One region of the Bulleidia sp. HCP3S3_C9 genome, then DNA from elsewhere that is predicted to be linked to it. Evidence: predicted binding sites of a transcription regulator. Region 1 holds the regulator's gene; the other holds the start of a gene.
The links. The regulator Rex, encoded in region 1, represses fermentation and respiration genes when NADH is low (regulators of the CRP and FNR family bind a similar motif). The targets are predictions, from matches to a motif close to GTGAANNNNTTCAC.
Positions count from the first base shown of each region.

Region 2: a site for Rex is predicted at 13,723-13,736, ahead of ACTND6_RS06940 (phosphoglycerate kinase). Genes of this name have one in related genera too.

Region 1 covers NZ_JBQHWJ010000028.1:9,529-25,997, reverse strand. Annotated here, with positions in the region: gene tsaE (tRNA (adenosine(37)-N6)-threonylcarbamoyltransferase complex ATPase subunit type 1 TsaE) at 1-71, shown strand, start outside; gene tsaB (tRNA (adenosine(37)-N6)-threonylcarbamoyltransferase complex dimerization subunit type 1 TsaB) at 71-667, shown strand; gene rimI (ribosomal protein S18-alanine N-acetyltransferase) at 676-1,092, shown strand; gene tsaD (tRNA (adenosine(37)-N6)-threonylcarbamoyltransferase complex transferase subunit TsaD) at 1,104-2,120, shown strand; gene ACTND6_RS06360 (redox-sensing transcriptional repressor Rex) at 2,187-2,810, shown strand; gene asnS (asparagine--tRNA ligase) at 2,831-4,228, shown strand; gene ACTND6_RS06350 (ABC-F family ATP-binding cassette domain-containing protein) at 4,283-6,148, shown strand; gene ACTND6_RS06345 (diphosphate--fructose-6-phosphate 1-phosphotransferase) at 6,216-7,883, shown strand; gene ACTND6_RS06340 (MerR family transcriptional regulator) at 8,022-8,390, shown strand; gene ACTND6_RS06335 (DUF4230 domain-containing protein) at 8,374-8,979, shown strand; tRNA gene ACTND6_RS06330 (tRNA-Ser) at 9,037-9,122, opposite strand; gene ACTND6_RS06325 (PadR family transcriptional regulator) at 9,234-9,548, shown strand; gene ACTND6_RS06320 (DUF4097 family beta strand repeat-containing protein) at 9,545-10,378, shown strand; gene ACTND6_RS06315 (TldD/PmbA family protein) at 10,387-11,763, shown strand; gene ACTND6_RS06310 (metallopeptidase TldD-related protein) at 11,760-13,028, shown strand; gene ACTND6_RS06305 (C1 family peptidase) at 13,138-14,454, shown strand; gene ACTND6_RS06300 (GNAT family N-acetyltransferase) at 14,514-15,704, shown strand; gene ACTND6_RS06295 (ABC transporter substrate-binding protein) at 15,869-16,469, shown strand, end outside.
Region 2 covers NZ_JBQHWJ010000033.1:6,910-23,378, forward strand. Annotated here, with positions in the region: gene glgB (1,4-alpha-glucan branching protein GlgB) at 1-35, shown strand, start outside; gene ACTND6_RS06890 (glycogen/starch/alpha-glucan phosphorylase) at 28-2,427, shown strand; gene pulA (type I pullulanase) at 2,494-4,617, shown strand; gene ACTND6_RS06900 (PfkB family carbohydrate kinase) at 4,697-5,674, shown strand; gene ACTND6_RS06905 (nucleotide pyrophosphohydrolase) at 5,678-5,995, shown strand; gene ACTND6_RS06910 (DUF885 domain-containing protein) at 6,068-7,942, shown strand; gene ung (uracil-DNA glycosylase) at 7,939-8,607, shown strand; gene ACTND6_RS06920 (bifunctional folylpolyglutamate synthase/dihydrofolate synthase) at 8,622-9,815, shown strand; gene ACTND6_RS06925 (glucose-1-phosphate adenylyltransferase) at 9,888-11,021, shown strand; gene glgD (glucose-1-phosphate adenylyltransferase subunit GlgD) at 11,033-12,145, shown strand; gene glgA (glycogen synthase GlgA) at 12,158-13,612, shown strand; gene ACTND6_RS06940 (phosphoglycerate kinase) at 13,815-15,002, shown strand; gene tpiA (triose-phosphate isomerase) at 15,010-15,762, shown strand; gene eno (phosphopyruvate hydratase) at 15,820-16,469, shown strand, end outside.

The sequences.
Region 1 (16,469 bases):
ATGGTGCAAGAGAATTCTGTTTTGAAGCTCATGGAAATCAATACGAAAATTTATTGGAGGATATCAGATAATGATAACTTTATGTATGGATACAAGCCACACTTGGCTTGTTATTGGATTGATCAAAGATGATCAGGTAATTGGAAAAGTACAAGAAAAGTGCTGGAAAAAACAAAGTGAAGAACTATTTCCTAGATTGATTGCATTAATGGATGATTGTCATCTGCAGCCAGAAGACATTGATCAGATTGTTATTTCTAAGGGACCTGGTTCTTATACAGGTGTAAGAATTGCGATGGCAGTAGCTAAGGTTTTCTGTGCGATGGCTGATAAACCTATTTATACTGTTTCAACATTATTACTGTATGCTGGCAAGAAAAATTGCCGTGTCGTTACAGATGCTAGAGGAAAACGTGTTTATACTTGTTTATTTAATGATGGCAAAGCTCTAGAAGAAGAACGTGCAGTTGAAATCGAAGATCTTGAAATTGGTGATGTCAATATTGTAGGTGATGGTGCTTTAGTCGGCAGACAAGATGAATGGCCAGATATTGTAGATAACTTTTTAGAGTTAAGAGATGAATGGGAAAAACATGATAATGTCCATCTTGTTGTTCCTGAATATTTGAAGTCTTCTGCATCTTATTTACCACAGAAAAAAGCATGATTAGGAAAATGAGTCAAAATGATCTTGATGCGGTAAATGCAATTGAAATGCAGGCGTTTCAAGATCCATGGTCAAAACAAGATTTTATAAATGAATTAGAAAGTAACCCATATTCTTGCATCTATGTAAAAGAAATCAATGGTGAAGCTGTAGCGTATGTAGATCTTTGGATTGCATATGAAAATGCTGAAATTGCCAATATTGCGGTGAAGAAAGAATTTCTTCATCAAGGTATTGCAAGTGAGTTGATGCAATTTTGTTTACAGAAGATCCAACAAAGTAAATGTGAAAATTTCACTTTAGAAGTTCGTGTTTCAAATACGAATGCAATAAAGCTATATGAGAAGTTTGGATTTCAGACAGTCAGTAAAAGAAAGAAATATTATGCTGATGGTGAAGATGCATATTTAATGGTTCAGCTTTAGGAGAGAATATTATGACAATGTTATTAGCACTAGAAAGCAGTTGTGATGAAACTGCATGTGCCATTGTAAAAGATGGAAAAGAAATATTATCAAACATTGTATCTTCACAGATCAATGTACATACACAATATGGTGGAGTCGTACCAGAAGTTGCTAGTAGAATCCATGTTGAAAATATCAGTACTGTCATTACAGAAGCAATGAAGCAGGCAAATGTAACAATGGATGATATTGATGCGATTACATTTACACAAGGCCCAGGACTCATAGGATCTTTACATGTAGGTGTACAGGCCGCAAAAACACTGGCATGGCAGTTTCATAAGCCACTTGTACCAGTAAATCATATGACAGGACATATTTATGCAAACCGTTTTGCATTAGATCATGATTTACAGTTTCCACTGCTTGCATTAGTTATCAGTGGTGGACATTCACAGCTTGTCTGGATGGAAACAGAATATGATTTCAAAGTGATAGGTGAAACAAGGGATGATGCCATTGGTGAAGCTTATGATAAAGTATCTAGAGTACTAGGTACAGGATATCCAGGTGGACCAGTCATTGATAAGATGGCTAAGAATGGAAAAGAACATTATCATTTACCAACACCAAAGGTTGACAGTCCTTATGACTTCTCATTCTCAGGTTTGAAGACAGCTGTTCTTCAATTGATTCAAAGAGAAGAAAAAGCAGGCAATCCAATCATTAAAGAAGATGTTGCGTATGCTTTCCAGGAAACAGCTTTGGGTTTAATGGTATCTAAGACAATGAACGCAGTTAAAAACCTGCAGCCAAAGATGGTTGTGACTGCTGGCGGTGTTGCGGCAAACTCTAGATTAAGAGTGATGTTAGAGGAAGAAATGAAGAAATTCCCTTCCATTGAATTATCACAACCTCCAATCAAGTATTGTACAGACAATGCTTCCATGATTGGTGCGACAGGATATGTCGCATATAAAAACGGCATTCGTGGCGGATTTGATGTTTCAGCAGATCCATCATTGCCAATGCCAGGAGAAGAATAATATTAAAATTATTCTTTTTTTCACAAACTCTCTTTTCAGTGTTAAAATAGTTTATAGGTGATTACTATGACAACAGAAAGAAAAGTACCAAAAGCAACATTACAAAGATATCCAGTATATTTAAAAGCACTAAGAAAGTTAAAAGCAGACGGTGAAACAAAAATCATGTCCCGCCAATTAGCTGATTATGTTTCCATTGAATCCACAACAATTCGTAGAGATTTCTCATTCCTTGGAAGTTTAGGAAAACAAGGGTATGGATATAACGTTGATGATCTGATTAAAATATTCTCAGATGAGTTGGGTGTGAACTTTGATGAAAAAATCGTGTTGATTGGGGCAGGTAACTTAGGAAAAGCATTATTAAACTACAATAAGTGGAATCATGTTGTTGGTGAAATTGTATGTGCGTTTGATTTAATGCCAGATAAAGTAACAGGTGCTTCTGTACCTGTCTATGCTTTAAAAGATATCAGAGAAAAACTGCCAAAAGGATGTAGAATAGCAATCCTATGTATTTCACAAGATGTACAGAATACAGTTGACCTTTTGGTAGGTTCTGGTATAAAAGGATTTGTAAGTTTTGCGGTAGACCATTTTTCTGTTCCGCAGGGAGTATATGTAAAACAAGTAGATGTTGTTAGTAGTATACAGGAGCTTGTGTTTGAAACAAACTCTATGAAAGATTAAAGAAGTAAGGGGAATTAATTATGCCAACAGAAATGAGTATTCGTGAGTTATATGGACTCACTTCAACAGGAACACAATATGAAAAGGACCAGATTGAATATGTTCAGCTGCAGGGATGGGTTCGTTCAAATAGATCTGGTAAGAATGTATCTTTTATTGCGTTAAATGATGGAACTTACTATCAGAATGCACAGATTGTTTATACTGCTGATACATTGACAAATTATGATGAAGTTAGTAAGTATTTAACAGGTACAGCGATCTCCGTCATTGGTAAGCTGGAAATTACACCAGATGCAAAGCAGCCATTTGAAATTCAGGCAACTGAAATCAACCTGGAAGGTGCTTGTGATTCCACATATCCATTACAGAAGAAGAGACATTCTTTTGAATATTTAAGAGAAATTGGTCATTTAAGACCTCGTACAAATACATTCTCAGCTGTATTTAGAGTTAGAAGTGCGCTTGCTATGGCAATTCATACATTCTTCCAGGAACAGGGATTTGTATATGTACATACACCAGAAATTACAGGTGCAGATGCTGAAGGTGCTGGTGAAACATTCACAGTTACAACAAGAGAAGATGGTAAGTATGAAGAGGATTTCTTCGGAAAGCATGCTTCTTTAACTGTTTCTGGTCAGCTGCAGGCAGAAGCTTTTGCATTGGCATTCAGAGATGTTTATACATTTGGCCCAACATTCAGAGCTGAAAATTCTAACACAACTAACCATTTAGCTGAGTTCTGGATGATTGAACCAGAAATGGCATTTGCAGATCTTGCATATGACATGGATGTGATTGAAGATATGATCAAGTACTGCATTGATTATGTTTATGAAACATGTCCAGAAGAAATGAAGTTCTTCAATGAAAGAATCGATACAACTTTACAGGAAAGATTAAACCATGTTCGTAACAGTGAATTTAGAAGAATGCCTTATACAGAAGGTATTGAAATCTTAAAGAAGGCTGTTGAAGATGGTGTGAAGTTTGAAAATTCAAAGATTGAATGGGGCATGGATCTCATGACAGAACATGAAAGATATCTTACAGAAAAGGTTGTTAAGGGTCCTGTATTCTTAACAGACTATCCAAAGGATATCAAGGCATTCTATATGAGACAAAACGATGATGGCAAGACAGTCGCTGCAGTTGACTGCTTAGTACCAGGCGTTGGAGAACTTGTTGGTGGTTCTCAGCGTGAAGAAAGACTTGAAGTTCTTGAAGCACGTATGGATGAACTTGGAATGAACAAGGAACATTACCAATGGTATCTTGATTTAAGAAGATATGGTGGATGCCAGCATGCTGGATTCGGTCTTGGATTTGAAAGACTTGTTATGTATATCACAGGTATGGAAAACATCCGTGATGTCATTCCATTCGCAAGAACACCTAGAAATTTAAATTTCTAATCATAAATAGACAAGGGATGGAACAAAACTTCCATTCCTTTTTTGGAGAAATATATGTTATATCAAATTTCAAAAGCATCAAAGTATTATGGTGCAGATACTGTATTTGAAGATATTAATTTTGAAATCAAAGGAAATGAAAAGATTGCACTTGTTGGAAGAAATGGTTGTGGAAAAACAACATTTTTAAGATGCATGTGTGGTGAAGAGAACTTTGATAAAGGTACGATCAATATGCAGAATGGAACACGTATTGGCTATCTTGCACAGAAAGTACTTGAACATGATGAGTGGACTGTAGAACAAGAGTTAATGACAATCTACGAGCCTTTATTTGCCCTGCAAAAGAAAATGAATGCTTTAGAAGAACAAATGGCAACAGATTATTCTGAAAAGATCATGATGCAATATGCACAGATGCAGGAACAGTTTGAAGCAATGAATGGCTATAACTGGCAGTCTGAAATGAATACCGTTTTTACCAAATTTGGATTTTCTTTAGAAGATCTGAATAAAACCATTGGTACATTTTCAGGCGGTCAGAAAACGAGAGTTGCGTTTGTTAGATTGTTATTGAGTAAACCAGATATCTTATTACTGGATGAACCTACAAACCATCTAGATATCGATGCAATCGAATGGCTGGAAGGATATGTGAAAAACTATCCGAAAGCTGTTGTGATTGTATCGCACGATAGAATGTTCTTAGATCATACAGTAGAAGTTGTCTACAATATGGAATATGGAAAAATGAAACGCTACGCAGGGAATTATTCTTCATTCACAATCCAGCGAGACAATGATCTGGAACGTCAGCAGAATGCATATCAGCGTCAACAGAAAGATATTGAACGTTTACAGCAGTTGATTGAAAAGTTCAGATACAAAAAAAACAAGGCAGCATTTGCACAATCAAAGATCAAGTATCTAGATCGTATGGAAAAGCTGTCTGTTGATCAGGCAGATACAAAAACATTCCATGCACACTTCACTCCGGCAATCAAAGGCGGAGAAAAGGTACTGGAAACAGATCACTTAAAGATTGGCTATGACCATGTATTAACAGACGTGACTATGAAGATGCGACGTGGGGATCGTATCGCTATTATTGGTCCAAATGGAACAGGGAAATCAACATTTGTGAAAACATTAATGGAAATCATTCCTTCTTTAGGTGGTTCCTATCTATTTGGTCATCAAATTGAAAAAGGATACTTTGATCAGCAATTAGCACAATTCTCATCTGGAAAAACAGTTTTAGAAGAATTATGGGATGAACATCCAGACTTAGATCGTACAGAAGTTAGAAGTGTCTTGGGACAATTCTTATTCAGTGCGGATGACGTATTTAAATCTGTAGATGTTTTATCAGGTGGAGAAAAAGTACGTTTATCTTTCGCAAAACTGTTACTTGAACATGCAAATCTATTAATTCTCGATGAACCTACAAACCATCTGGATATCCCTGGAAAAGAAGCTTTGGAAGAATCTTTAAAAGACTTTACAGGTTCTATCTTATTTGTTTCTCATGATCGTTATTTTATTCAACAATTGGCAACTGGTTTAATTCGATTTGAAGATGGAAAAGCAGAGTTTATCGATCAGACATATGATGAATATATGCAAAGTGAAAATGCAAAACCAGTTTTATCAAGTTCACATGAAGAGGAAAAACAAGTAACTTCTGAAGCAACACGTAGACAGATTTCACCAGAAGCAAGAAAAAGAGAACTCGCAAAACTGGAAAAACAGATTGAAGAAAAAGAAGAAGAATTAGAAGATATGCGCGCATTACGCTTTGAACCAGAATACTATCAGGACTATACAAAGATGAATGCACTGGATCAGGATATTGATGATATCCACAATGAAATTGCACATCTGGAAAAGAAATGGGAAGAATTGATGGAAGAAATGTAGTTCTTTCTATTTACGATAATCGCAAAATGCATTAAAATTTGTTTGTTTGAAAAGGAGAAAAAAGAGAATGAATATTTCACCATTACAAGCTGAAAGATTAAAGTATGCTCCAAAATTACCTGGCATGCTAAGAAACGGTATTTCAGAAATCTGCGTTAAGGAAGGCGAAGCAACACAGTCTGTTGCAGATCAGGAAAAGATCAAGGCTTTATTCCCTAACACATATGGAGAAAAGGAAATCACATTTGAAAAGGGTACAAACACATCTGCAGCTAAGAAGCAGGTTGTTGGTGTTATCCTCTCTGGTGGACAGGCACCTGGCGGACACAACGTTGTTTGTGGTCTATATGATGCTTTGAAAGCAACAAGTGCTGAAAATGTACTTTATGGATTTAAGAATGGTCCAAGTGGATTATTAGATGATGACTATGTAGAATTCGATGATGAATTTATCAACCAGTATAGAAATACAGGTGGATTTGACATTATTGGATCTGGCAGAACAAAGCTTGAAACAGAAGAACAGTTCGCAGTAGCTGCAGAAGTATGCAAGAAGCATGGTATTACAGCTATCGTTATCATCGGTGGTGATGACTCAAATACAAACGCTGCAGTATTAGCAGAATATTTTGCTGCACATAACACAGGTGTTCAGGTGATTGGCTGCCCTAAGACAATCGATGGCGACCTTAAGAACGAAGATATCGAATGTTCTTTCGGTTTCGATACAGCTACAAAGACATATAGTGAAGTTATCGGTAACATTGAAAGAGATGCTAACTCTGCTAAGAAGTATTGGCATTTCATCAAGGTTATGGGACGTTCTGCTTCTCACGTAGCTCTTGAATGTGCTCTTGAAACACAGCCAAACATCTGCTTGATTTCTGAAGAAGTTGCAGCTAAGAAGATGTCTTTAGCTTCTATCGCTGACTATATCGCTGATAGTGTTGCTGCTAGAAGTGAAAAGGGTATGAACTTCGGTGTAGCAATTATTCCTGAAGGTGTAGTTGAATTCGTTCCTGAATTCTCAGTATTAATTGGAGAAATCAATGAATTATTAGCTGGAAGCAAGGCTGATGAATTCAATGCATTACCTACATGGAAAGACAAGTATGCATTCATCGAAAAGGGATTAACAGCTGAATCCATGGCAGTATTTGCTATTCTTCCTGAAACAATTCAGCAGCAGTTATTCTTAGAAAGAGACCCACATGGAAACGTACAGGTTTCATTAATTGAATCTGAAAAGTTATTCTCTGCTCTTGTAAAGGCTAACTTGGAAGAAAGAAGAAAGAACGGCAAGTACAATGGCAAGTTCAATGCATTACACCACTTCTTTGGTTATGAAGGAAGATGTGCATTCCCATCTAACTTCGATGCTGACTACTGCTATTCATTAGGTTACAATGCATTCATGCTCATCCAGTATGGATACAATGGATACCTCTCCAAGATCTCTAATCTTTCCAAGCCAGCTGAAGAATGGGTAGCTGGTGGTATGCCAATCACTAAGATGATGAACATGGAAAGAAGACATGGTGAAGATAAGCCAGTTATCAGAAAGGCTCTTGTTGAATTAGACGGTGCTCCATTCAAGTACTTTGAAGCACACAGAGCTGAATGGTCTGTTGAAACAGCTTATACTTATCCAGGTGCTATCCAGTACTATGGACCAAGTGAAGTTTGCGACCTCACAACAAGAACTCTTGCTCTTGAAAAGGGTTTGATGAAGTAATCATTTCTATTTGAAGACTTTAGGATGATCCTAGAGTCTTTTTTGTATGCGCGAAAAAAACATATTTCACTCTAGGAGGAGAAGCATCAAATAGCACTTGACCGTTCCCTGAAGGAACGGTTTTAAAATGCTTTTTAGATGTCCAGGCAAAAGATGAAAACTGTGAATGAAGTATGTTTAATGATGCATGTTACAAGGAAAACGTTGTATTACTACGACAAGGTTGGTATACTGAAACCAACGATTCGTGCTGGGAAACAGAAAGCAAAGCTTTATGATGAGGAGCAATTACTGAAACTACAGATGATTTTAAAGTATAAAAAAGCAGGAGTATCTCTTGAGCGTATTAAACAAATGATGAATGAATCTAACAAAATCAAAGTGCAAGTATTAGAAAAGGTGATTGTTCAAATGAATCTTGATATCGAAGCAATGAATCACAGAATTCATTATGCTGAAAAGCTCATCCATGAATTAAAGGAGAATGATGATGAAACAATTGAATGAAGCAACAAAAAGAATACTGACAATCGTATTGATTGTAGTTTTTACTGTTGGAGGATTATTTATAGGAACAAAAATTGGTAATAAAGAAGCGCAGACTGATGGAAAGACAGCTAAACTGACATTTGAAGACATTGGAGAATTAGCAACACAGAGTGCCTACTGTACGGAAATTGAAATGATTGCAGATGGGCAGAAAGCATTTGGTCTTGATATCCCATTTACACAGGCAAAGCAAATTTACTCTTATGATGTCAAAATCAAAGCTGGTTATGACTTTACAAAAATTACATATGATGTGGATGAAGAGAAGAAACTGATTACAGTAAAGCTTCCAAAGGTACAGACATTATCAAAAGATTTGGATACATCTAGTTTCAAGGTATACCATGAACAGGATTCTATGTTTACGACAATCAAGCTGGAAACACAAAACAAGGCATTACAGGAATTGATTGATCGTGCAGAAAAAGATGCAATTGAAAATGGCTTATATGAAGAAGCTGAAAAGAATGCAGAACTTGTTTTAAAGGGATTCTTTGCTTCTGAATACAATACAAAAGAATATAAGATTCAATTCGAAACAGAATAAGTAGAAGTTACATGCTTCTGCTTTTTTAATAAAAAAACCATCCTAATGATGGTTCAGCGGAGAAGAAGGGATTTGAACCCCCGCACGCTTTCACGCCTGTCGGTTTTCGAAACCGATCCCTTCAGCCTCTTGGGTACTTCTCCATAGCGAAAATTATTATATCATATTTCTTTTGAAAAATAATTTTAAAACTTACATAATACTTCTTTACAAGTAATACTATGCGATATATAGTAATAACAGGAGGTGTAAATATGGATGCACAGCTAAAAAGAGGTATTTTAGATATTTGTGTACTCACTGCATTATTAAAAGAAGACTCTTATGGATATAAGATCATAAAAGACCTGCATGATGTCATAGACATTTCTGAGTCTACGTTATATCCCATTTTAAGAAGACTAGAGAAAAATGGCAGCTTAACAGTATATACAGAAGAACATAATTATCGCCTACGTAAAATGTATCATATTACACCAGCTGGTGTAAAAAAGATTAAGGATTATTTAGAAGATCTTCAGGAATTAATGAATATATATCACTATATTCAAAAGGAGGCCAGACAATGATTGAAAACTACTTGAAGGAACTAGAAAAAGTATTAAACGATAATGCATATGATGATGTACAGAGTGTTATTGAATATATGAGAGAATTCGCAGAAGATAAAAAAGAAGAAGGTGAAACAGAAGAAGATATTATCGTATCTTTTGGTACGGTGGAAGACGTTGCATCTTCTATCCTTCAAAAGGAAATTAAAGCAAAAGAAATCGCTTCTTGCTTGAAAGAAATAGATGTACGTATGATGAGCGCAGATATTACATTTCAAGTCAAAGATGTGAATGATGTGGAAGTTAATTTTACTGATCCAAAACGATTTACAATTATTGATAAAGAACATATATTACGCATTCAAGAAAAGAAATTAAAAGATGGCTTCTTTTTTGGTAATCACAGTGCAGAAGTGATTGTGAATGTTCCTTGTAATGTTCGCTATGAAAAGATTAGAATTGAAGGTGCTTCTTCAGATGTAACGCTTTCCAGTATTTCAACTGATAAACTGAAAATTGAAGTAGCATCTGGTGATGTAGAAATGAAAGATTGTAATATTGAAGATATGCATTGTGAATGTGCATCTGGTGATGTTGATATTAAATCTTCGACAGCACATGATCTGCATATTGAATGTATATCTGGAGATATTGAAATTAAGAATATTTCTACTTACAATATGGAACTGGAAAGCGTGTCTGGAGATATGGAAGTTCTGATCAGCGATGATGAGAAAAACTATACGGTAAGAAGCAATCAATTATTCCGTTCTAGAAAATATGGAAATGGAAATAAAAAGATTGAAGCAACGACTATCTCTGGAGATATCGATATCGATTTTGAGTGAGGGTGAATATGATAAATGAATTTTTAAAATCTAGAATCGAAGATGCAAAAACACTTGTACAAGAATTAAATGAGACATATGAATATGTCAGCATTCTTGGCAATTACGTCAAAACAAAGAAAGCACTCATAACAACGGTATCCTCTTCGATTGATGAATTGGATAATGAATGCGGATTTGTAATCAAGGTGTATAAAGATGGTCATTACAGTGAATATTCCTGCGATGATATTCGTGGACTGCATGCTGAAAATGTTATTGATGCGATAACAATTTCAACACCATTTGCGACAAGTATCCCATGCTTAAAAGAAAATAAACATGTAGAATCTTTTGCTAGAGAAGATGCCTCTTCCTTGAGGGATGAAGAAATCTATCAGCGACTAAATGCAATCAAAGAGTATGCACATGCAAAAGATCCAAAAGTTATTCAAGTCGGATGTGTATTTATGAAACGTGAAACTTCTAAGATCTTTGTTTCCACAAATAAATGCCTGGATCAGAAATATGACTGGTGTAATGCTATGATGCAGGTTGTTGTACGTGATGGAGATAATATCAAGATGAACTTTACTGGAGAGGGAGAAGTAGACAGTCAGCTTGTCCTGGATAAGATTGATGCAGATAAAGATGAAGTGATTGATATTGCATTGAAACTGTTAAATGCACGTCCAATTGAAGCAGGAACATACGATATCATCTGTGATCCAGCAGTTGCGGGTTTAATTGCACATGAAGCATTTGGACATGGCGTGGAAATGGATATGTTTGTAAAAGAACGTGCCAAGGCAGTACAGTACGTTGGGAAAAGAGTAGCAAGTGATGTTGTGAATATGTATGATGGTGCAGCTTCCTGCGTTTCTGCAGCTTCCTATTTCTTTGATGATGATGGCGTTGAAGCTGGCAAAACAAATATTATTAAAAATGGTATTCTGCAAACGGGTATTTCTGACTGTCTGAGTGCAATGGAACTTGGGACAGCACCAACAGGAAATGGAAGAAGAGAATCTTATAAACGTAAAGTATATACAAGAATGACAAATACATTCTTTGATGCAGGCAATGATTCTGTAGAAGATATGATTAAATCAATTAAACATGGATATTACTTATGTCAAAGCAATAATGGGATGGAAGATCCTAAAAACTGGCAGATCCAGTGTACTGCAGGATATGGAATTGAAATTGTTGATGGAAAACTGACAGATCATATTGTTGCTCCAGTTGTGATTTCTGGAAGTGTTGTAGACTTGTTAAACTCTATTTCAATGGTATCTAAAGATGTTCATATCTTTGGTATGGGAATGTGTGGTAAAGGACATAAAGAATGGGTATTTGTGTCTGATGGTGGACCATATTTGAAAGGAAAAGCAAAATTATCATGATGAATACAGAAGAAATCGTACAAGTATTAAAAAATCATTCAGATTTATCTGATTATGAATATACAAAAGTTACAAAGAATGCAAGTGAATTATTCTTTGTGAAAAAGAAGATGGAATTAAACCGTGTTGTAAATACAGATACAGTTTCTATTGTTGTATATAAAGATGTAGATGATAAAAGAGGAAGCAGTATGATTGCGGTAACTAGTGCTGATGATGCTGATTCTTTAAATGCTAAAATTACTGCTGCTGTTAAAAAAGCAGAAACAGCTTTGAATCCATATTATCCTTTAGCATCCAATCAAACTTCTTTGATCAAGGAATCGGCAAATAAAGAATCTTTAAATGCGATTGCTTTAAAAGCTGCTGAAGCAATTGATGAGGCAAATCAGTCAAGTGAGAGCTGGCTGAATGCAACGGAAATCTTTGTCTATGTTACACGTACAGAATTTTTGAATTCTAATGATGTACATCATGTAGATACAAAGTTATCTGTTGAATTTGAAACGATTCCTACAAGTAGTCATAACAATGAAGAATTTGAATCATATAAATATTACAGAAATAACACATTTGATAAAGCATCTATTGAACAGGATATCCGTGATATTCTACATTTAGTAAAGCAAAGAAGTATTGCCAGGACGATTGATACAGTGAATATTACAAAAGATACACCAGTATACATGTATGGTGAAATGGCAAACCTTATTGTAGGCAATATCATGGAGAATACATCCTATGCTTCTCACGTGACACAATCGAATCACTATGATATTGATAAACCTGTTTCAAATACAAAGTTTGATATGATTCTAAAAGGACAGATCGAAGGTGCCGCAAATGCAAGGACATTTGACAATCATGGTGTTGTATTAAAAGAAACAGAAATTATCCATGATGGTATTAACACAAATTTATTTGGTGATATTCAATATGGTCATTATCTAAATGCCAAACAAATTACTGGTTCCTATCCAGTTGCTGAGATTAAAGCAAAGAATACAGTAGATGCCTTGCAGCCACATTTGATTATTGATCATTTCTCTGCACCGCAGTTAGAAAGTGCTTCTGGCTATTTTGGAGGAGAAGTTCGACTGGCTAGATACTTTGATGGAGAGAAGTATATTCCATTAACTGGTTTTTCTATTACGGGAAATATCTATGAAGCATTACAAGATGTTGAATTTTCCAGCGAAAATACAACGACGCAGAAATACCAGGGACCAAAATACTTTATCTTTAAGAATTTAAACATTGCTTGAAAAAGTTTTCAGACAAATGTAAAAAATTTTAAATAATAGAGAACGTTTTGAAGAGCGTTCTCTTTTTTATGTGATAGGATAGAAGTCACTGAGAGTGAGGGTGTGAATTATGGAAGAAATCTCAAGCACATTATTAAATGAATTACGTACAAATTATGAAGCAGATGCGAAGGCACGTGTTGTAAGAAATGCATTGACAAAGAATGATTTAAATACTATTTCACGTGTATTTGATGCAGAATGTCATAATCCTGATATCTTTAGTGTAGATTTAAAAACAATGAAGGCAACAAATCAAATGCAGTCTGGAAGATGCTGGATTTTCTCTTCAATGAATTTCTTAAGAGAAAAAATTGCTAAGAAATATAACATTAAAGAATTTGAACTATCACAGAATTATATTGCCTTCTTTGATAAACTAGAAAAAGCAAACTGGTTTATGGAATGTGCATTAAATGAAATTAACAATCCAATGGATAGTGAAAAGATGAGATATCTTTTAAGCTGGGCTGTTGGCGATGGCGGACAGTGGAATATGGTACAGTCTCTCGTTAAGAAATATGGACTATGTCCAAAGACAGCAATGCCAGAAACATATCAGTCTTCTCATACAAGAACAATGAATGGACTTTTGAATAAGAGACTTAGAAAGTTTGTTGTGGATACAAGAAAAGAAGGTGCAGATATTCCTGCTCTAAAGGCACAGGCATTAAAAGAAATCTATTCTTTGATTGCTTCCTGCTTTGGTTTGCCACCAAAGGAGTTTACATTTGAGTATGTAGATGCTTCTGAGAAGCATCACGCTGAATATCACGTAACACCAGCACAGTTCTATGAAAATTATTTAGGTGCAGATATTGATGACTACATTAACTGCATCAATGCACCTACATCTAACAAGGAATATTACAAGACATATACTGTTGAATATCTTGGAAACGTCGTAAATGGCAATCCAATCAATATGTTGAACTTACCATTGGATGAATTCAAGAATGCAACGATTGAACAGTTGAAGAGTGGAGAACCAGTATGGTTTGGATGTGATTGCGGACCAGATGGAGATCGTGAAAGTGGTCTATGGGATGATGCACAGTATGACTATGAAAATACATTAGATATGGATCTATCTATGACAAAAGCAGAAATGCTGGATGCACATCAGTCTGCAATGAACCATGCAATGATGCTGACAGGTGTCAATCTTGATGAAAATGGAAAACCAAACAGATGGAAGATTGAAAACTCCTGGGGTGATAAAGTTGCAAATCAGGGATATTTTATTGGAAGTGATACATGGTTTGATAAATACATGTATGTTGTTGCAGTGAATAAGAAGTTCTTGTCAAAAGAAGCTTTAGCTGCACTTGATAAAGAACCTGTTCAGGTTGCTCCATGGGATCCATTTGGAACATTAGCTGACTAATCAAGGTATACACATTCTTTGTTAAGGATGTGTATTTTTTATCTTGGGAGGAATAATTTATGATTACAGATTCGTTTGATATTGCAACAGAAACATATATCAATGAAGAAGATTTTTATGGAAAACAAGGAAAGATGGTGGATACATGCATCATTATCTTTTCAGATCAGATCTATCAGAAAATATTAACAACATATGCATGTAAAAAAATATCTGAAATTAGAGGATGTAATGGCTCTACAGATATCATGTCTCTTGTATACAAGGGAAAAGAGATTGCATTCTATCTCACAGAATTAGGAAGTACAATGTGCGCGCAATGTATGATTGAAGCGGCGTGGGTAAGTGGTGCATATCGTTTTATCATGTCTGGATCTTGTGGAAGTATCAGTGAGAAGACAAAAGGAAAGTATATTATTCCTACAGAAAGCTATCGTGATGAAGGCATGTCATATCATTTTAAAAAACCTTCAGACTATATTGCAATCAAAAATCACGAGAAAGTAGCTTCGTTTTTTAAAGAAAATCATATTCCATACATTGAAGGAAGAGTCTGGACAACAGATGCATTTACAAGAGAAACAAGAGGAGCAGTACAGAAAAGAAGAGAAGAAGGCTGCCTGGCAGTGGAAATGGAAATTGCAGGTGTAGAGGCAGTGGCAGATTTCTATGGATTTGAACCATATACATTTTTAGAATGTGGAGATACATTTGCAGAAGAATATAACAATACAGGTTTAAATGAAGCTAACCATAACCATTCAAAATTTGAAATTGAATTAGAATTTGCTTTAACACTGAAAAATGAAGTTTGCTTATTTCAGCCGCATATTGAAGATTTATGGTATCGTAAGCAACTTGTTGAAGATGAAAAGACGATGTCATTCAATGAAGCAAATGGTGGACCTTTTCCATTTGATAGAAAAAAATGGGAACCATTTTATCAGAAATGGGGTTTGGATGAGAATTATTTCTATCGCTATATTTTTGATGAGAATCATTCCTATGCTGGAGAAATCGGATATGTGAAAGAGACAGATACAACCTGCTGGATGCATATGATTGTAGAGTATTCCAAGAGAAAACAAGGGATTGGAACAAAGGCATTACAACTTTTCGTTGAAGAAGCAAAGAAGAATAGAATCGAAGAAATCAAAGTTGAAATGGATGAAAATGGCAAAAATATTGCAGTATTCATAAAACAAGGCTTTATAAAAGCAAGTAGTACAGTATTTGCAAAAAAACTGTAATTGAATGAAAAACACATGTTTTTTCCCAGGAAACGAATGAATTTATGAAACATTTTCAAAATTTTCAATTTTTCATCTGCAATCTTTCATGAAAAGTTCATATTTGCGTTGACGCACCTTAACACAAACTTTAAAATAGTAACTACTTTGGAGGGAAAAGTACTATGAAAAAGATTTTATGTGCTTCTATGGCAGTACTTCTCGCTGCAGGATGTTCTGCAGGCGGAGCTGGTTCAGCTGGTTCAGAAGCAACAAACACAACATCCGAAGATGCTAACTACGTCTTCACAAGTGATCTTCAAACATTGGATTGGCATTTATCACAGAATGCTACTGATGCCCAGATTACAACTAACCTGGTAGATGGTCTTACAGAAATTAACAAATATAATAACTACGTAGGCGATCTAGCAGAAAGCTGGGAACACAATGAAGACTCTACAGTCTGGACATTCCACCTGAGAGATGCTAAGTGGGTTACAAACACGGAAGAAGAATATGCTGATGTTACAGCTGAAGACTTCGTAAACGGTGTTCGTCACTTATCTGATTTCCAGGGTGCAACAATTGCGATTGCTGAAAGCTATGTTAAGGGCTTGGCAGAATATGGCAAGTCTGAAAGAACAGATGCTGACTGGGACAAGGTTGGTATCAAGGCTCTTGATGACAAGACTGTTGAATACACATTAACAGCCCCAACACCATTCTTCCATACAGTTGTAGCTAACAACTCATTCTGGCCAGTAAACAAGGAATTCCTTGAAA
Region 2 (16,469 bases), on a different contig from region 1:
GTGACAAAAAGGGAGATAAGAAAAAACATGTTTAAAAGTAAAGAAGAATTCAAAGAGCAGTACATAAGACGCCTTGTTGAAAGCTTTGGATGTGCCGTAGAGGATACACATCCAACAGAAAAATACATGGTCTTAGGCAAGATGGTTAGAGACTATGCAAATGTTAACTGGAAAGATACAAAATCTGCAATCAAGCATACACAGGCAAAGCAGATATATTATTTTTCTATTGAATTTCTGTTAGGCAAGATGCTGACAAATAACCTGAAGAATCTTGGTATCTATGACATGGTCGTAGATGGACTCAAAGAATTAGGTATTGATTATAATGAACTTGCATCATTGGAATTGGATCCAGGTCTTGGAAATGGTGGTTTAGGCAGACTTGCTGCATGTTTCATGGATTCAGGTGCATCTTTAAACCTTCCATTGAATGGTAACTGTATTCGTTATCGTTCTGGTTTGTTTGAACAGCAGATCAATGAAGCTGGTGAACAGGTGGAATTGCCTGACTACTGGATGCGTTATGGAAATCCATGGGAAATCCGTAAACCTAAGCATGCGGTAGAAGTCGAATTCTATGGTCATATTGATTCCTGGTATGATGAAGATGGAACAATGCATTTTGAGCACCGTGATTCTACAAAGGTCATGGCAGTTCCATATGATATGGCACTCATTGGAGCAAATACAATTTTTACAAATACATTAAGACTTTGGTCTGCTGAACCAGCAAGCAAACCTATGTATATGTCTGAAAGAGATTATCTGTCTCTTGTTGATGATATTTGTTTAAAACTATATCCTGATGATTCTACTGAAGAAGGCAAGTATCTTAGATTGATGCAGGAATACTTCTTTGTATGTGCAGGTATTCATTCTGTTGTGGAATCTCATTTGAAACAGTATCCTTCATTGAAAAATTTAGGTGAAAAGATTGCAATTCAGATGAATGATACACATCCTGTATTAGTGATTCCTGAATTAATGAGAGTATTGATGGATGAATATCATTTCTCATGGGATGAAGCAAGTGCAATTGTAAAGGAAACCTGTGCATATACAAACCATACAGTTATGTCTGAAGCATTGGAAAAATGGCCGATGGATTATATTCGTAACCTGCTTCCACGTATTGCCATGATCATTGAAGAAATTGATCGCCGTTTCACACAGTATGTCTGGGAACATTGCAATGGTGATCAGGGAATGGTTGAAAGAGTACGTGTGATCCAGAATAACACAGTACATATGGCAAATCTTGCTATTGTTGGCTCTCATTCTATCAATGGTGTTGCCAAGATCCATTCCGAAATCCTGAAAGATGATTTATTCAGAGACTTCTATCAGTTATTCCCAGAACGTTTCTCTAATAAGACAAATGGTATTACGCCAAGAAGATGGATGCTGTATAACAATCCACAGGAAAAGAAGTTCTTAGATGAATTGATTGGCAAGAAATATGAAGTTGACTTCAAAAAGTTTGAAGATTTAATGAAGTATGTAGATGATCCAGCAACACAGGATGCATTCTTGAAAGTCAAGCAGGAAAGAAAAGAAATTCTTGCGAAGTATATTGAAGAAAAGACAGGTATTGTTGTTGATCCAGCTTCTATCTTTGATTCCCAGGCAAAACGTTTACATGCATACAAGAGACAGCTTCTGAATGTCATGAATATCATTTACCGCTATCAGAGAATCAAGTCTGATCCAAATTACCGTATGCAGCCACATACATATTTATTTGCGGCTAAGGCAGCAGGTGCATATACATTTGCTAAGAAAGTTATCAAACTGATTAACTGTGTTGCAAAGGTTGTGAATAATGATCCTGATGTAAATGGCATGATCAAGGTTGTATTCTTGCCTAACTATTGCGTTACGATGAGTGAAATTCTAGTTCCTGGTACAGATGTATCTGAGCAGATTTCTACTGCAGGTAAAGAAGCAAGTGGTACTGGTAACATGAAGTTCATGATGAATGGTGCAATTACACTTGGAACATTAGATGGTGCCAATGTGGAAATTGATGCACTTGTTGGTAGAGATAACGATGTCATTTTTGGTCATACAGTAGAAGAACTTAGTGATATGAAGTACAGCTATCGTGCACAGTCATACATTGACGGTGATGAAAGAATCGCAAATGTATTGAGATCTCTTGTTGACTGCACTTGGAGTTCTGATCCAGATGACTTCACATTGATCTTGAATGAAATCAAGAATAAGAATGATGAATTCTTTGTATTGGCAGACTTTGATGCTTATGTAAAAGCACAGGAAAAAATTGAAGAATTATATCAGGATAAACATCAATGGGCTAAAATGTGCTTAGTCAATATTGCGAAGAGCGGATATTTCTCAAGTGATAGAACAATTGGAGAATACGCAGAAGATATCTGGAACGCTGAACCATTGAAATTTTAAAAAAAATATGGCACCATTAATGGTGCCTTTTATTTTGGAAAATCAATAAAAATAGTGGAGGGATCTATGCCAGCAATGCATGCTTATCTGGATGATTTTGGGAAAATCACAATCTGGATGAATAAAAATTTTTATGGTGGAAGAAGCGATTATTTTAGTCTAGTTGAAGGTAGTTCTTCACAGGATCTAGTTGTGGTCAATGCGGAAGAACATGATACAAAAATGAAATATGTTCTAACATGTCCTGCAGATGGAACATTTGGAAAAGACTATAAAATACGTGAATCTCATGGATTGATGGTTCCTTTGCAAATTAGAAATATTGTATCAACAGATGAATTCAACCGTATGTTCTATTATGGTGGAGATGATCTAGGATCTATTTACCATCCAACACATACTGATTTTGCTTTGTGGGCTCCGACGGCAGTATCTGTTACTTTACATATTCATAGGAATAAGAAAGTTGATTCTTATCCAATGAAAAGAAGTGACCACGGTGTATGGAGGATGCGCGTGGAAGGGGATCTTTCACATGCTTTGTATTGTTACTTTGTTGAAAGAAATGGATGCGTTGTTAGATCTTTAGATCCATATGCATTGAGCAGTAATGGAAATGGGCAGTATAGTGCTGTTATTAATGAAGAATTATTGAAAAAAGTTCCTTTTGTGAAACCTGAGGGAAAAGTTTGCGGTACAGATGCAATTTTGTATGAAGCAAATGTTAGAGACATGACAAGTTCTTGTCTTACAGGAACAAAAACAAATGGAAAGTATGTTTCTTTATGTGAAGACCATACACAATATGATTGCTTTCCTACAGGCTTGAATTATCTGGCTGGTTTAGGCGTAACGCATATTCAATTGATGCCTGTACATGATTATTGTACGGTGGATGAATTTCACCCAGAAAAGAATTACAACTGGGGATATGATCCAATGCAGTACTTATCATTGGAAGGCAGCTATTCTTTAAATCCAGATGATCCATATTCTCGTATGAAAGAAATGAGAGAACTTGTTTCTACATTTCATAAAAAAGGAATGCGTGTGAACTTGGATGTTGTATTTAATCATACATATGATGTCGATAGTTGCTGCTTTAACTGTGTCATGCCATATTACTATTATCGTTATAATGAAGGTGGTTTCTTATCCAATGGATCTTTCTGTGGAAATGATTTTGCTTCTGATAAACCAATGGCAAGAAAATATCTGTTATATGTAATTTCGAAGATGATGGATCTATATGATGTAGATGGCTTTCGATTTGACTTGATGGGTATTTTAGATGTGGAAACAATGAATGCAATCAAGGAAAAAGGCAAAAAGAAGAAAGCTGATTTCATGGTATATGGTGAAGGGTGGGACCTTCCAACAATGCTTGATTACAAGAAGAAGGCAAGTATCATGAATCAGAATGTCATGCCTGAAATTGCACACTTTAATGATTACTTCAGAGATGTTGTAAAGGGAAAAACAAGTGATGATCAGAAATACAGTAAAGGATATATTACTGGTGATACAGAACATGCTTTTTCTTTCCTTTCCGCAATTACTGGAAATGTGATGGGTGATCCTTTGTTTAAGCGCTTTGAACAGCCAGATCAAACAATCAATAATATCGAAACACATGATAATTCTACAAGCTGGGATAAGATGCATGCCTGTTGTAACAATGAAGATCGTCAGACGCGTAAAGAACGTCAGAAAATGATGATCTTGACGACGTTGATTTCTCAGGGAATTCCATTCCTGCATGCTGGATGTGAATTCTGTGGAACAAAGAATGATGATTCTAACTCTTATAATGCTCCTGATAAAATTAATCAGATGGATTGGGAAAGAGCGGTGTTCTACTCTGATATTATTGAATATACAAAAAAATGTATTTCATTAAGAAAAGAATATAAACAGTTCCGCTTACATACAACAGAAGAAATCATGGAACATGTCAAAGTGAATGTGAGTGAAGGTGGAATTGTATTCTATGATATTTTTATGAAAGATGAAGAGCATCATATTGATGCTATTCGCTGTATCTTTAATCCATCCTACAATGGAAGAGAATATGATTTTGAACCAGACTGGAAATGTATTTTTGATGAATATGGACAGGCACATGAAGAACATGGAACACATGTGGAAGTTCCAGCATTATCCATTCGTATATTTGCGAGAATTGCATAGAAAGAACTCTAAACGAGTTCTTTTCATTTGCTTTGTATGATAGTAAGATATCAATAAGGTTCAGGAGAGAAAAACAATTATGACAAATAAAAAATATGATGTTGTTGCTTTAGGGGAATTATTGATTGATTTTACAGAAAATGGACTCAGTGAACAAGGAAATCCTCTTTTAGAAGCAAATCCAGGTGGAGCACCTTGCAATGTTTTAAGCATGCTTCAGAAACTGGGAGATAAAACAGCTTTTATTGGAAAAGTTGGAAATGATGGCTTCGGTCATTTATTAACAAAAGCAGTGCAGGAACAAGGAATTGATACAACAGGTCTTGTGTATGACAATGATGTGCATACAACATTGGCGCTTGTTTTAAAGAAGGAGAATGGTGACCGTGATTTTGCATTCTATCGTAATCCAGGTGCTGATATGAATCTAAAGGAAGAAGAAGTCAATGAATCATTGATTGCTTCTAGTTCTATTTTTCACTTTGGTACATTGTCTTTAACAGATGAATCTGTGAAAAAGGCAACACAGAAAGCAGTTAAAGTGGCAAAAGAAAATGGATTAACAATTACATTTGACCCAAACCTGAGAGAACCATTATGGAGATCTCTAGAAGAAGCACATGAACAGGTTGCCTGGGGTTTACAACAGGCTGATGTTGTGAAGATTTCTGATAATGAAATTACATGGTTTACAGGAATGGATAATTATGATGAAGGGATTGCATTCTTACAGAAAGAGTATCCAAATCTGAAACTGATCTGCTTATCTATGGGTGGAGATGGCTCTAAGGCTGTATATCGTGATATCCATGTTGAATATCCTGCTTTTCTGCAGGAAGCAACCATTGAAACAACAGGTGCAGGGGATACGTTCTGTGCATGTATGATTCATACAGTGCTAGAAAATGGTATTGATCATTTAGATGAAGAAAAGCTGAAAGAAATGTTGAAGTTTGCCAATGCAGCAGCTTCCCTCGTCACAACAAAGAAGGGTGCATTGCGTGTTATGCCAACAAAAGAAGAAGTGGAAACTTTTATTGAAAACTTCAAGAGATAATTTATGAAACAGGAAACAATTGATAGAATACGTAAATTTGTTAAAGATAGAGACTGGGCGCAATTTCATACAGAAGAAAATCTGGCAAAATCGATTGCGATAGAAGCAAGTGAATTACTGGAATGTTTTCAATGGAGCAGTGAATATGATGAACAACATGTCAAAGAAGAATTGGCTGATGTCATTATTTATTGTCAGGATCTATTGGATCGTATGCATATAGATGTTGATGAAATCGTGAATATGAAAATGGATATGAATGAAAAGAAGTATCCAGTAGAAAAAGCATGTGGAAATGCTAAGAAGTACACGGAGTTATAGGAATGTATTTATTTTTAGATGTAGATGGTTTATACAATGCATTTCAGCATTTTGGATTATTAGGAGAGTAAAATGAAAAAACTGGTGAATGGAATTCTAGGATTATTTTTAATGATTTCTAGTATATTGACACCAATTCATGCGGAAGAATCATTTTCAGATTTTGAAGATGAGTTATTTCAAGAAATGATGTCTGAAGACTACACAACACTTCATTTTTCATTGCGTGATTATCAAAAATATGGCATTGAAAAGCCTGATGTAAATATCGGAGATGCTTCCTGGGATGATTATGAAGATAGTGTTGAAGATTGTGACGAATATTTGAAGAAGCTGCAATCTTTTGACTATGATTCTTTATCTGAAACAGAACAGAAAGATTATCGTACGATTGCATTTTATCTTGAAAGAAATAAAGAATTAAATTCTTACCCATATTTTGACTGGGCATTTAATAGTGCTGAAGGTGTAATTGATAATTTATTAACGACATTCACTGAGTTTGTTTTTTATGAAAAAGAAGATATTGATGATTATCTTACAACACTTGCTTCTGTGCCTGCGTATTTGGATCAATGTTTAGAAAATACAAAGAAACAGGCTGCAAAAGGGTATTTTTTAACAGATGCAATGTTAAAGGCGACAGAAGATGCAATTGAAAAGTTTGTAGATAAAAAAGATGATAATGAATTGATCAAGATCTTTGATGAAAATATTGATGCATTTGATGGAATGAGTGCAGAAGAAAAAGAAGCATATAAAAAGAAGAATCAAGAAATTGTCTTGAATGCATATATTCCTTCTTATGAAAAAGTCGCAGAAGAATTACAGAAGTTGAAAGGCTCAAGAAAGGCTGACTATAACGTTAGTTCTTTAGATGGCGGCAGTGAATACTACGCTGCATTAGCGAGATATAAAACAAGTATAGATGCGGATGTAGAAACAATTCTGGATATCTGTACACAATACATTGAAAAAAGTGTAGATGAATTGTATGACATTATGCAGAATCACAGTGAAGTTACAGAAGAAACGCTTGATTTTGATAGTGCAGAAGATGTGCTTTCTTATCTGGAAGGGCATTTAGATGCATTTCCTGTATTGGATAAAGTGTATTACAACGTACAATATCTTGATCCTAGCGTTGCCAACGACAGTATCGTTGCCTACTATTTGAGTCCTCCTGTAGATGATATGAGAGATAATGTCATCAAAATCAATGGTAATAATGTGAGTGATGTGATTGATTTATATACAACACTTGCTCATGAAGGATTTCCAGGACACTTATATCAGACAAACTACTATATCCAGCAGCAGCCATCATTGCTTCGTACGCAGTTAACAATGATGGGATATCAAGAAGGCTGGGGTATGTTTGCGGAAGGACAGGCATTACATGTATCTGGCTTGAGTGAATACGCAAGTGAATATCAGAAAATCAATATTGAATTGAATTATGTTTTATCTGCGGCGGTAGATCTGGGAGTAAATGGTTTAGGCTGGTCAACAAAAGATGTATCTAAGTACCTGGATCGTTTAGATTTGAACGGCAGTATTGCGAAAGATCTTTATGATTTTGCAACGCTGCAGCCAGGAACAATCTTGCCGTATGGTGTTGGTATTGCAATGTTTGAACTGCTGGAAAATAAAGCAAAGAATGCATTAGGAAATAATTTTGATCAAAAAGCATTCAATGAAGTCTTGTTGAATGATGGAAATCGCCCATTTGAAGTTGTTGAAGAGGATGTGAATGCATATTGTGGTATTGATGAAAATGATGAAAACAATATTATTTCTCATCGTTCTAATAACAAAGAGACACCAGTGAAAGATGATGTGAACTGGCTGCTGTATGGTGCGTGTGGATGTGGAATCATTGTCATTGGTGCAATGGGCGTGATTCTATATGTTAAATCTAGAAAGGATGATCCGTTTCAATCATGATTCATAATACATGGTGGCCTTTTTTACAAGAAGAATGGAAGCAGCCATACTTCCAGCAGTTAAGTGCGTTTCTTCATGAAGCGTACGCAACAAAAACGATTTTTCCTCCAAAAGCAAAAGTATTTTCTGCTTTTGAAGTTTGTGACTATCCTGATGTGAAGGTTGTGATTCTGGGACAGGATCCTTATCACGAAGTGAATCAGGCACATGGAATGTGTTTTTCTGTCAATCCTGGTGTGAAGATTCCTCCTTCTCTTGTGAATATTTATAAAGAGCTGCATGATGATCTTGGCTGTTATATTCCAAATAATGGATATTTAATGCCATGGGCAAAACAAGGTGTATTCCTTTTGAACACGGTTATGAGTGTTGAAGAAGGAAAAGCAAATTCTCATGCAAATAAAGGATGGGAAATCTTTACTGATCATACAATTCAGAAAATTAATGAAAAAGAAGATCCAGTTGTATTTATGCTTTGGGGTAGAAATGCTAGAAATAAAGCAAGTATGATTGATCGTAACAAACATCTTGTACTAGAGTGTGCACATCCATCGCCATTATCTGCGTATCATGGTTTCTTTGGATGCAGACATTTTTCACAGGCAAATGCATTTTTAGTACAGCATGGAAAGGAGCCAATCCATTGGCAAATCGAGAATCTATAAATGAAGAATGGGTCATGAGCAGGAGAAATTTAAATCATGGTCTTTCTCCTTTGCAATCTACTTTGGAATCTATTGGAAATCCACAGAATACATATCGGTGTATTCATGTTGCAGGTACAAATGGAAAAGGGAGTACATGTAATTATCTGAAAGATATTCTTGTTTCACAAGGGTACAAAGTGGGTATGTTTACTTCTCCACATTTAATGACGCATCGTGATCGTATTCGCATCAATGATTCCTATATTTCAGAAGATGCATTTCATGCATATTTGATGAAATATTATGATGTCATTGTAGAAAAACAGTTAGGAATGTTTGAGATTGATACATTGATTGCATTCCAGTGGTTTTTTGATGAAAAGGTAGATTACGCAATCATAGAAACAGGTTTGGGAGGCAGATTAGATAGTACAAATCTCATTGCACGTCCTGAACTTTGTATTATTACAAGTATTGGTTTTGATCATATGGCATTTCTTGGTACAAGAATTGAACAGATTGCGTATGAAAAAGCAGGAATCATTCAATCATATACGCGATGTTTGATTGGACATTTAAGTGAAAAAGCAAGAAAAGTCATTTCTTATCATGCATATAGAAAACATGCACGTGTGATTTCATTAGAAAGCTATGGCATTCGTAACAATGGTGTATTAGAATATAATCATACAGAATATTCATTATCTACAATTGCACTGTATCAGTTCCATAATGCAGCTCTGGCATTGAAGGCAGCTCAACTTTTAGGCGTTGCTATTCAACAGAAAAATGTAAAAGAAGCAGTTGAGCATAGCCAATGGAGGGGCAGATTTGAAACAATAAGTAAAGATCCATTGATCATCATTGATGGTGCACACAATGAACAAGGTATCAGAGCATTGTGTGAATCAATGAAACAATTACCTTCACCTGTAACTTGTGTATTTTCTGCTTTGAAAGATAAGCAGGTACATGAAATGGCAGGTCTTTTAAAAAGAAATTGCGAAACATTGATCATTACAGAGTTTCAAAATGAAAGAGCAGATACAGCAGAAGATTTATATGTAAAAGATGCAATCATTGAAAAAGATTACAAAAAGGCAATTTCAAAGGCAAAACAAATAAATTGCAATGGATCAATTGTAATTACAGGCAGTTTATACTTCATATCCATTGTAAGAAATTTGTTGATTCATTCTGAAACTTTTAATGAAAATTTACAATAATCATTAAATTAATTTAGATAATGTATTATAATGTAAGCGTTAACAAACGATAGAAATCAGGAGGTAATCATAATGAGAGCAAATAACATGGCAGCGATGATTCTTGCTGGCGGCAGAGGCAGTCGTTTGCATGAGCTGACCAAAAAAGTAGCGAAACCAGCCGTTCATTTTGGCGGCAAGTATCGTATTATCGACTTTCCACTTAGTAACTGTGCAAATTCAGGGATTTCAACAGTAGGTGTATTAACACAGTATGAATCTGTTTTATTGAATGCATATGTTGCGAAAGATCAGTTCTGGGGTATAGACACAAACAATGGTGGTGTCTATGTATTAACGCCAAGAGAAACAGACGATAAAGGTCTAGATGTATTTAGAGGAACTGCTGATGCGATTACTCAGAATATTGACTTCTTAGATAGTATTAATCCAGAATATGTTTTAATTCTTTCAGGTGACCATATTTACAAGATGAACTATGAAAAGATGCTTGCTTATCATCAAAGAAAGCAGGCAGATGCAACAATTGCGGTATTACAGGTAACACTCGAAGAAGCTACACGTTTCGGTATCATGAACTGTGATAAGGATGACATGATTGAAGAGTTCGAAGAAAAACCTGCACATCCAAAGAGCAACCTTGCATCTATGGGTATCTATATTTTCAACTACAAGACATTACGTAAGTATTTATTGCAAGATGATAAGAATCCTGATTCTTCTCATGACTTTGGTAAAGATATCATCCCTACATATTTGAATGATCATAGAAGACTTGCAGCATATCGTTTCAAGGGTTACTGGAAGGATGTTGGTACAGTTGATTCTCTATGGGAAAGTAACATGGATCTATTGGAATCCAATAACCAGTTAGATCTTGGTGATCAAGGATGGAAGATCTATACAGAAAACATTAACTCATTACCAACGTATATTGGTGATGAAGCAAAGATCAATAATGCGTATATTACACAGGGTTCTATTGTTTTAGGTGAAGTTAAGAATTCTGTTATTGGTACAGGCGCTGAAATTGGCAAGGGGGCCAAGGTCGTAGATTCTGTTATTCAGCCAGGTGCAAAGATTGGTGAAGGTGCAAAGGTTACACGTTGCATCGTTGCTGATAACGTAGAAGTTGCACCAGGTGCAGTACTTGGATCAAGTAAATCAGAACACATTGATCTTGTGGCTAAAAAGTACGCTGAGTAAGGAGAATCGATATGAAAGCATTAGGAATTATTTGTTTTGAAAATTCTCAAGCCAACGTAGGTGGTTTGGATGATTATAGACCAGTACCTGCCATTTCATTTTTAGGAAGATATAGAATCATTGACTTTATTCTTTCTAACATGACAAACTCTGGTATTGATAATGTTCATGTATATTGCAAGGAAAAACCTCGTAACTTATTTGATCATCTTGGAGCTGGACAGCAATACAATATCAACTCTAAGCGTGGACAATTAAGAATTCTCTATGGTGAAAAATCATTCTCTGCAGAAGTATATAACAATGATATTGCAAACTATATGTTAAATATGCAGTACATTGAAGAAGACAGCAATCCATATGTGATTGTTGCTCCAAGTTACTTTATTTATAGCTTGGATTTCACTAATGTTCTTCAGCAGCATATTGAATCCAAGAGTGATATCACAGTTCTTTATACAAACACAAGTGAAGCAAAAGAGCACTTCCTTGACTGTGATACATTAACAATGGACAAGGATAAGAGAATCACAGAAATTGGACACAATCGTGGCAAGAGAAAAAATGCATCTATTTCATTAGAAGCATATGTATTAAGCAAAAAGTTATTTATCGATCTTGTCAAGAAGGCTTCAGAAACATCTTCGTTGTACTGGTTCAGAGATATTCTCAATGATTCTTTAGAAGAATTGACAGTTACAGGATATGGCATCAAGGGATTTGTTGGGTGCATTAACTCATTGAGTGAATATTTCCGTATTACAATGGCTTTGAGTGATCGTGCAACAGCGAAGGGACTATTCAAGCCTGGATGGCCAATTTATACACAGACAAACGATTCTGCACCAACAATTTATGGAAAGACATCTGATGTCTGTGGAAGTGTCATTGCGAATGGATGTGTGATTGAAGGAACAGTTGCAGATTCTGTTGTTTCTCGTAATGTAACGATTCGCAAGGGGGCAATCATTAAGAATTCTATTATTCTTCCAGGTGCTTATATTGGTGAAAATGCTAAACTGGATCATGTGATCGTTGATAAGTATGCCATTATTCACCATGTAAAAGAACTTAAGGGTACTGCAGAAGAACCAGTATACGTTAAGAGAAGAGACCGTATTTAAAGGAGATTGTTTATGGGAAGATCAATTCTTTTCGTGGCAGGTGAAGGGCTGCCATTCGTAAAAACTGGAGGATTGGCAGATGTCATTGGTGCTTTACCAAAGGCACTTGTACAAAAAGGACACGATGCTAGAGTTGTCCTTCCTCTATACAGTAAGATTATTGAAAAGCATTATGACAAGCTGGAAAGACTTGGAACAATTCAGATTCATTCTGGATGGATTGACCAGCCAGCAACATATTACAAAGCAGAAGCAGATGGCGTAATTTACTACTTTGTAGAACATCAGGGATATTTTGAAAGAGAAGGATTGTATGGCTATGTAGATGATGGTGAACGTTTTGCCTTCTTCCAGCGTGCAGTTCTGGATATGATTTATTTCATCGACTGGTGGCCAAACATCATTCATTCTAATGACTGGCAGACAGGTATGATTCCATTGATGGCACATGCATGTTATGCAGATGATTATCGTTATCAGTCTATTAAACATGTATATACGATTCATAACATGGCATTCCAGGGTAACTTTGGTGTTGATATGCTTCCTACATGTCTTGGATTGGATTACAGCTACTTCGATGATGGATCTATCAAGTTTGATACTGGAATTTCATTTATGAAGGCAGGTATCGTATATGCTGATAAGATTACTACGGTTTCCCCAACATATTCCAATGAAATCTTGACAGAGACATATGGTGAAAGAATGGATGCTGTACTGCGTTATCGTAGAGGTGATTTGTGGGGTATTGTAAATGGTATTGACACAGATCTATGGAATCCAAAGACAGATAAGCTGCTTGCCAAGAACTTTGATGTGAAGAGCTATGCTTCTGGCAAGAAAGCAAATAAGCTTGCTTTACAGAAGAAGCTAGGACTCGAAGAAACAGACAAGAAGCCATTGATTGGTCTGGTATCTAGACTGACAAATCAAAAGGGCGTTTACATGATTACGGATCGTATTCGTGAAATCATGGGAATGGATGTTCAGTTTGTTGTTCTTGGAACAGGTGAAGCAAATGCTGAAAATGCATTCAAGTGGATGGAACAGGAATATAAGGGACAGGCAGTCTACTATTGTGGATACAATGAAGATCTTGCACATTTGATTTATGCTGCGAGTGACTTGTTCCTGATGCCTTCTTTATATGAGCCATGTGGTATTGGACAACTTATTGCAATGCATTATGGTGCATTACCTGTTGTTCGTGAAACTGGTGGTTTGAAGGATACTGTACAGCCATTTAACCAATATACTGGTGAAGGAAATGGATTCTCATTCTGGGCTGCAAACGCAGATGATATGATCTACACACTCAGATGGGCTGTTGAACAGTACAATACAAATAAGCCAGGATGGAAAGGCTTAGTGAAGAGTGCTATGACAACAGATGTATCTTGGAACCAGTCTGCTGGTGTATATGAACAGTTGTACTATGAAATCTGCAACTGGCCAGACGAATAAAATTGAAGCAAAATAGAGACTATGACGATTGGTTGTAGTCTCTTTTAAATTTGAAAAGGCTTTCAGAAACAGGAGGCATGAATGAAAAGTGATATGAATGAAAAAAATTCGTGAATTATTACACAAAATTTGTTTTTTTGTGTTTTTTTTCAAGACTAGTGGGTGGTATAATGATGGCAGAAATTAGGAGGAATTTTTTTACATGTCTAAGATTACAGTAAAAGATCTTGATGTTAGAGGTAAGCACGTTATTGTTCGTGTAGACTTCAACGTTCCACACAAAAATGGTGTGATTACTGATGATAATCGTGTCAGAGCTGCACTGCCAACGATTAACTATTTAACAGAAAATGGAGCTAAGGTTTTATTACTTTCTCACTTAGGAAAGATTAAGACAGAAGAAGATAAGGCTAAGAATGATATGAGCATTGTTGCTGATTGCTTAGCTGGACTACAGAGCGCTCCTGTAAAGTTTGTTAACGCAACACGTGGTGAAGAACTTGAAGCTGCTGTTAAGGCTCAGGAAGATGGTTCTATCGTTCTTATGCAGAACACTCGTTATGAAAAGGGTGAATCCAAGAATGATCCTGAATTAGGTAAATATTGGGCATCTTTAGGTGACTTATTCGTAGAAGATGCATTCGGTTCTGTTCATAGAGCTCATGCTTCTACAGTAGGTATTCCAAGCAACTTGCCAGAAGGCTGCGCTGCTGTTGGTTTCCTTGTTGAAAAGGAACTCAATGTACTAGGTGGTGCATTAAATGATCCTAAGAGACCATTCGTTGCTATTCTTGGTGGTGCTAAGGTTTCTGATAAGATCGGTGTTATTGAAAACCTGTTAAAGATTGCTGATAAGGTATTGATCGGTGGCGGTATGTCTTATACATTCTCTGCTGCTGTTGGCGGCAAGATTGGTGATTCTTTATTAGAAGCTGATAAGGAAGACCTCGCTAAGGAATTCATGGAAAAGGGTGCAGGAAAGTTATTCCTTCCTGTAGATACAGTTGAAGCTAATGCATTCGACAACGCTACAGATATCAAGACAGTCAAGTCTGGTGCAGTTGATGATGGCTACCAGGGTCTCGATATTGGTGCAGAAACAGTTGCATTATTCACTAAGGAATTAGAAGGTGCTAAGACTGTATTCTGGAATGGACCAATGGGTGTATTCGAAAAGCCTGAATATGCAAACGGTACAATTGAAGTTTGTAAGGCAATCGCTTCTCTTGAAGGTGCTACTACAATTATTGGTGGTGGTGACTCTGCAAGTGCAGCTAAGAACCTCGGATTTGCTGATAAGTTCTCTCACATCTCTACAGGTGGTGGAGCTTCTCTAGAATTCATGGAAGGAAAGGAGTTACCGGGTGTAGCAATCATCCCGGAGAAGTAATATAGACATGACAAGAAAACCAATTATCTTCGGAAACTGGAAAATGAACAAGACACCTAGCGAAGCAAAAGAATTCTTCGAAGGTATCAAGGGTTATGTAACAGGTGATGAAGCTGCTGAATACGGAATCGGCGCTCCATATGTTGATTTAGCAATTGCCGTTGAAAATGCTGGTGCAATCAAGGTTGCTGCTGAAAACTGCAATGAATTAGATTCAGGTGCATACACTGGTGAAGTTTCTGTACCAATGCTTAAGGAAGTTGGTATTACATACTGCATCATTGGTCACTCTGAAAGAAGAGAATACTATGCTGAAACTTCTGCACATTGTGCAGCTAAGGCTAAGAGATTATTTGCTGCTGATATTACACCTATTCTTTGTGTAGGTGAAACTGAAGCTGAATATGATGCTGGCAAGACAGCTGAAGTAGTATCCACAGAAATCAAGGAATCTCTTGAAGGTTTAACAAGTGATGAAGTTTCTAGACTTGTTATCGCTTATGAACCAATCTGGGCTATTGGTACTGGTAAGTCTGCTGACGTTGAAACAGCTGAAAAGTGCTGCAAGCTCGTTAGAGAAACAGTTAAGAGCCTTTATGATGAAGCTACAGCTGAAGCTGTACGTATTCAGTATGGTGGTTCTGTAAAGCCAAACAACATTAAGGAATATATGGCTTGTGAAGACATCGATGGTGCATTAATCGGTGGTGCTTCCTTGAAGGTTGATTCATTCAAGGAATTAGTTGACGCAACTAAGTAAGATTTCAAAGAGTAAATCTCTTGAAATATATAGGTAATCATAGGAGGAAATTATAAGATGCCTAATTTTGTAGATCCAATTGCTGAAGTACACGCACGTGAAGTTTTAGACTCTCGTGGTAACCCAACAGTAGAATGTGAAGTAACAACTGAATCCGGTGCATGGGGACGCGCAATCGTTCCATCAGGCGCTTCCACAGGTGAAAGAGAAGCTCTCGAACTTCGTGATGGCGACAAGGATAGATTTGATGGAAAGGGAACATTAAAGGCTGTAGCTAACGTTAACGAAAAGATTGCTCCAGCTGTTCTCGGACTAAACGTATTTGATCAGGCTTTGATCGATAAGACAATGCTCGATCTCGATGGTACAGAATTCAAGAGCAACCTCGGTGCTAACGCTACATTAGCTGTATCCTTAGCTTCTGCTAGAGCTGCTGCTGATTCTTGTGGTCTTCCACTTTACAAGTACATCGGTGGTACAAACGGTAAGGTATTACCAGTTCCAATGATGAACGTATTAAATGGTGGTTCTCATGCTGATAGTACAGTTGACTGCCAGGAATATATGTTAATGCCTGTTGGTGCTAAGTCCCTTCACGAAGCAGTTCGTATGGGTGCTCAGACTTTCCACGCTCTTAAGAAGGTTCTTAAGAAGTATGGTTATGACACAGGTGTAGGTGATGAAGGTGGATATGCTCCTTCTTCATT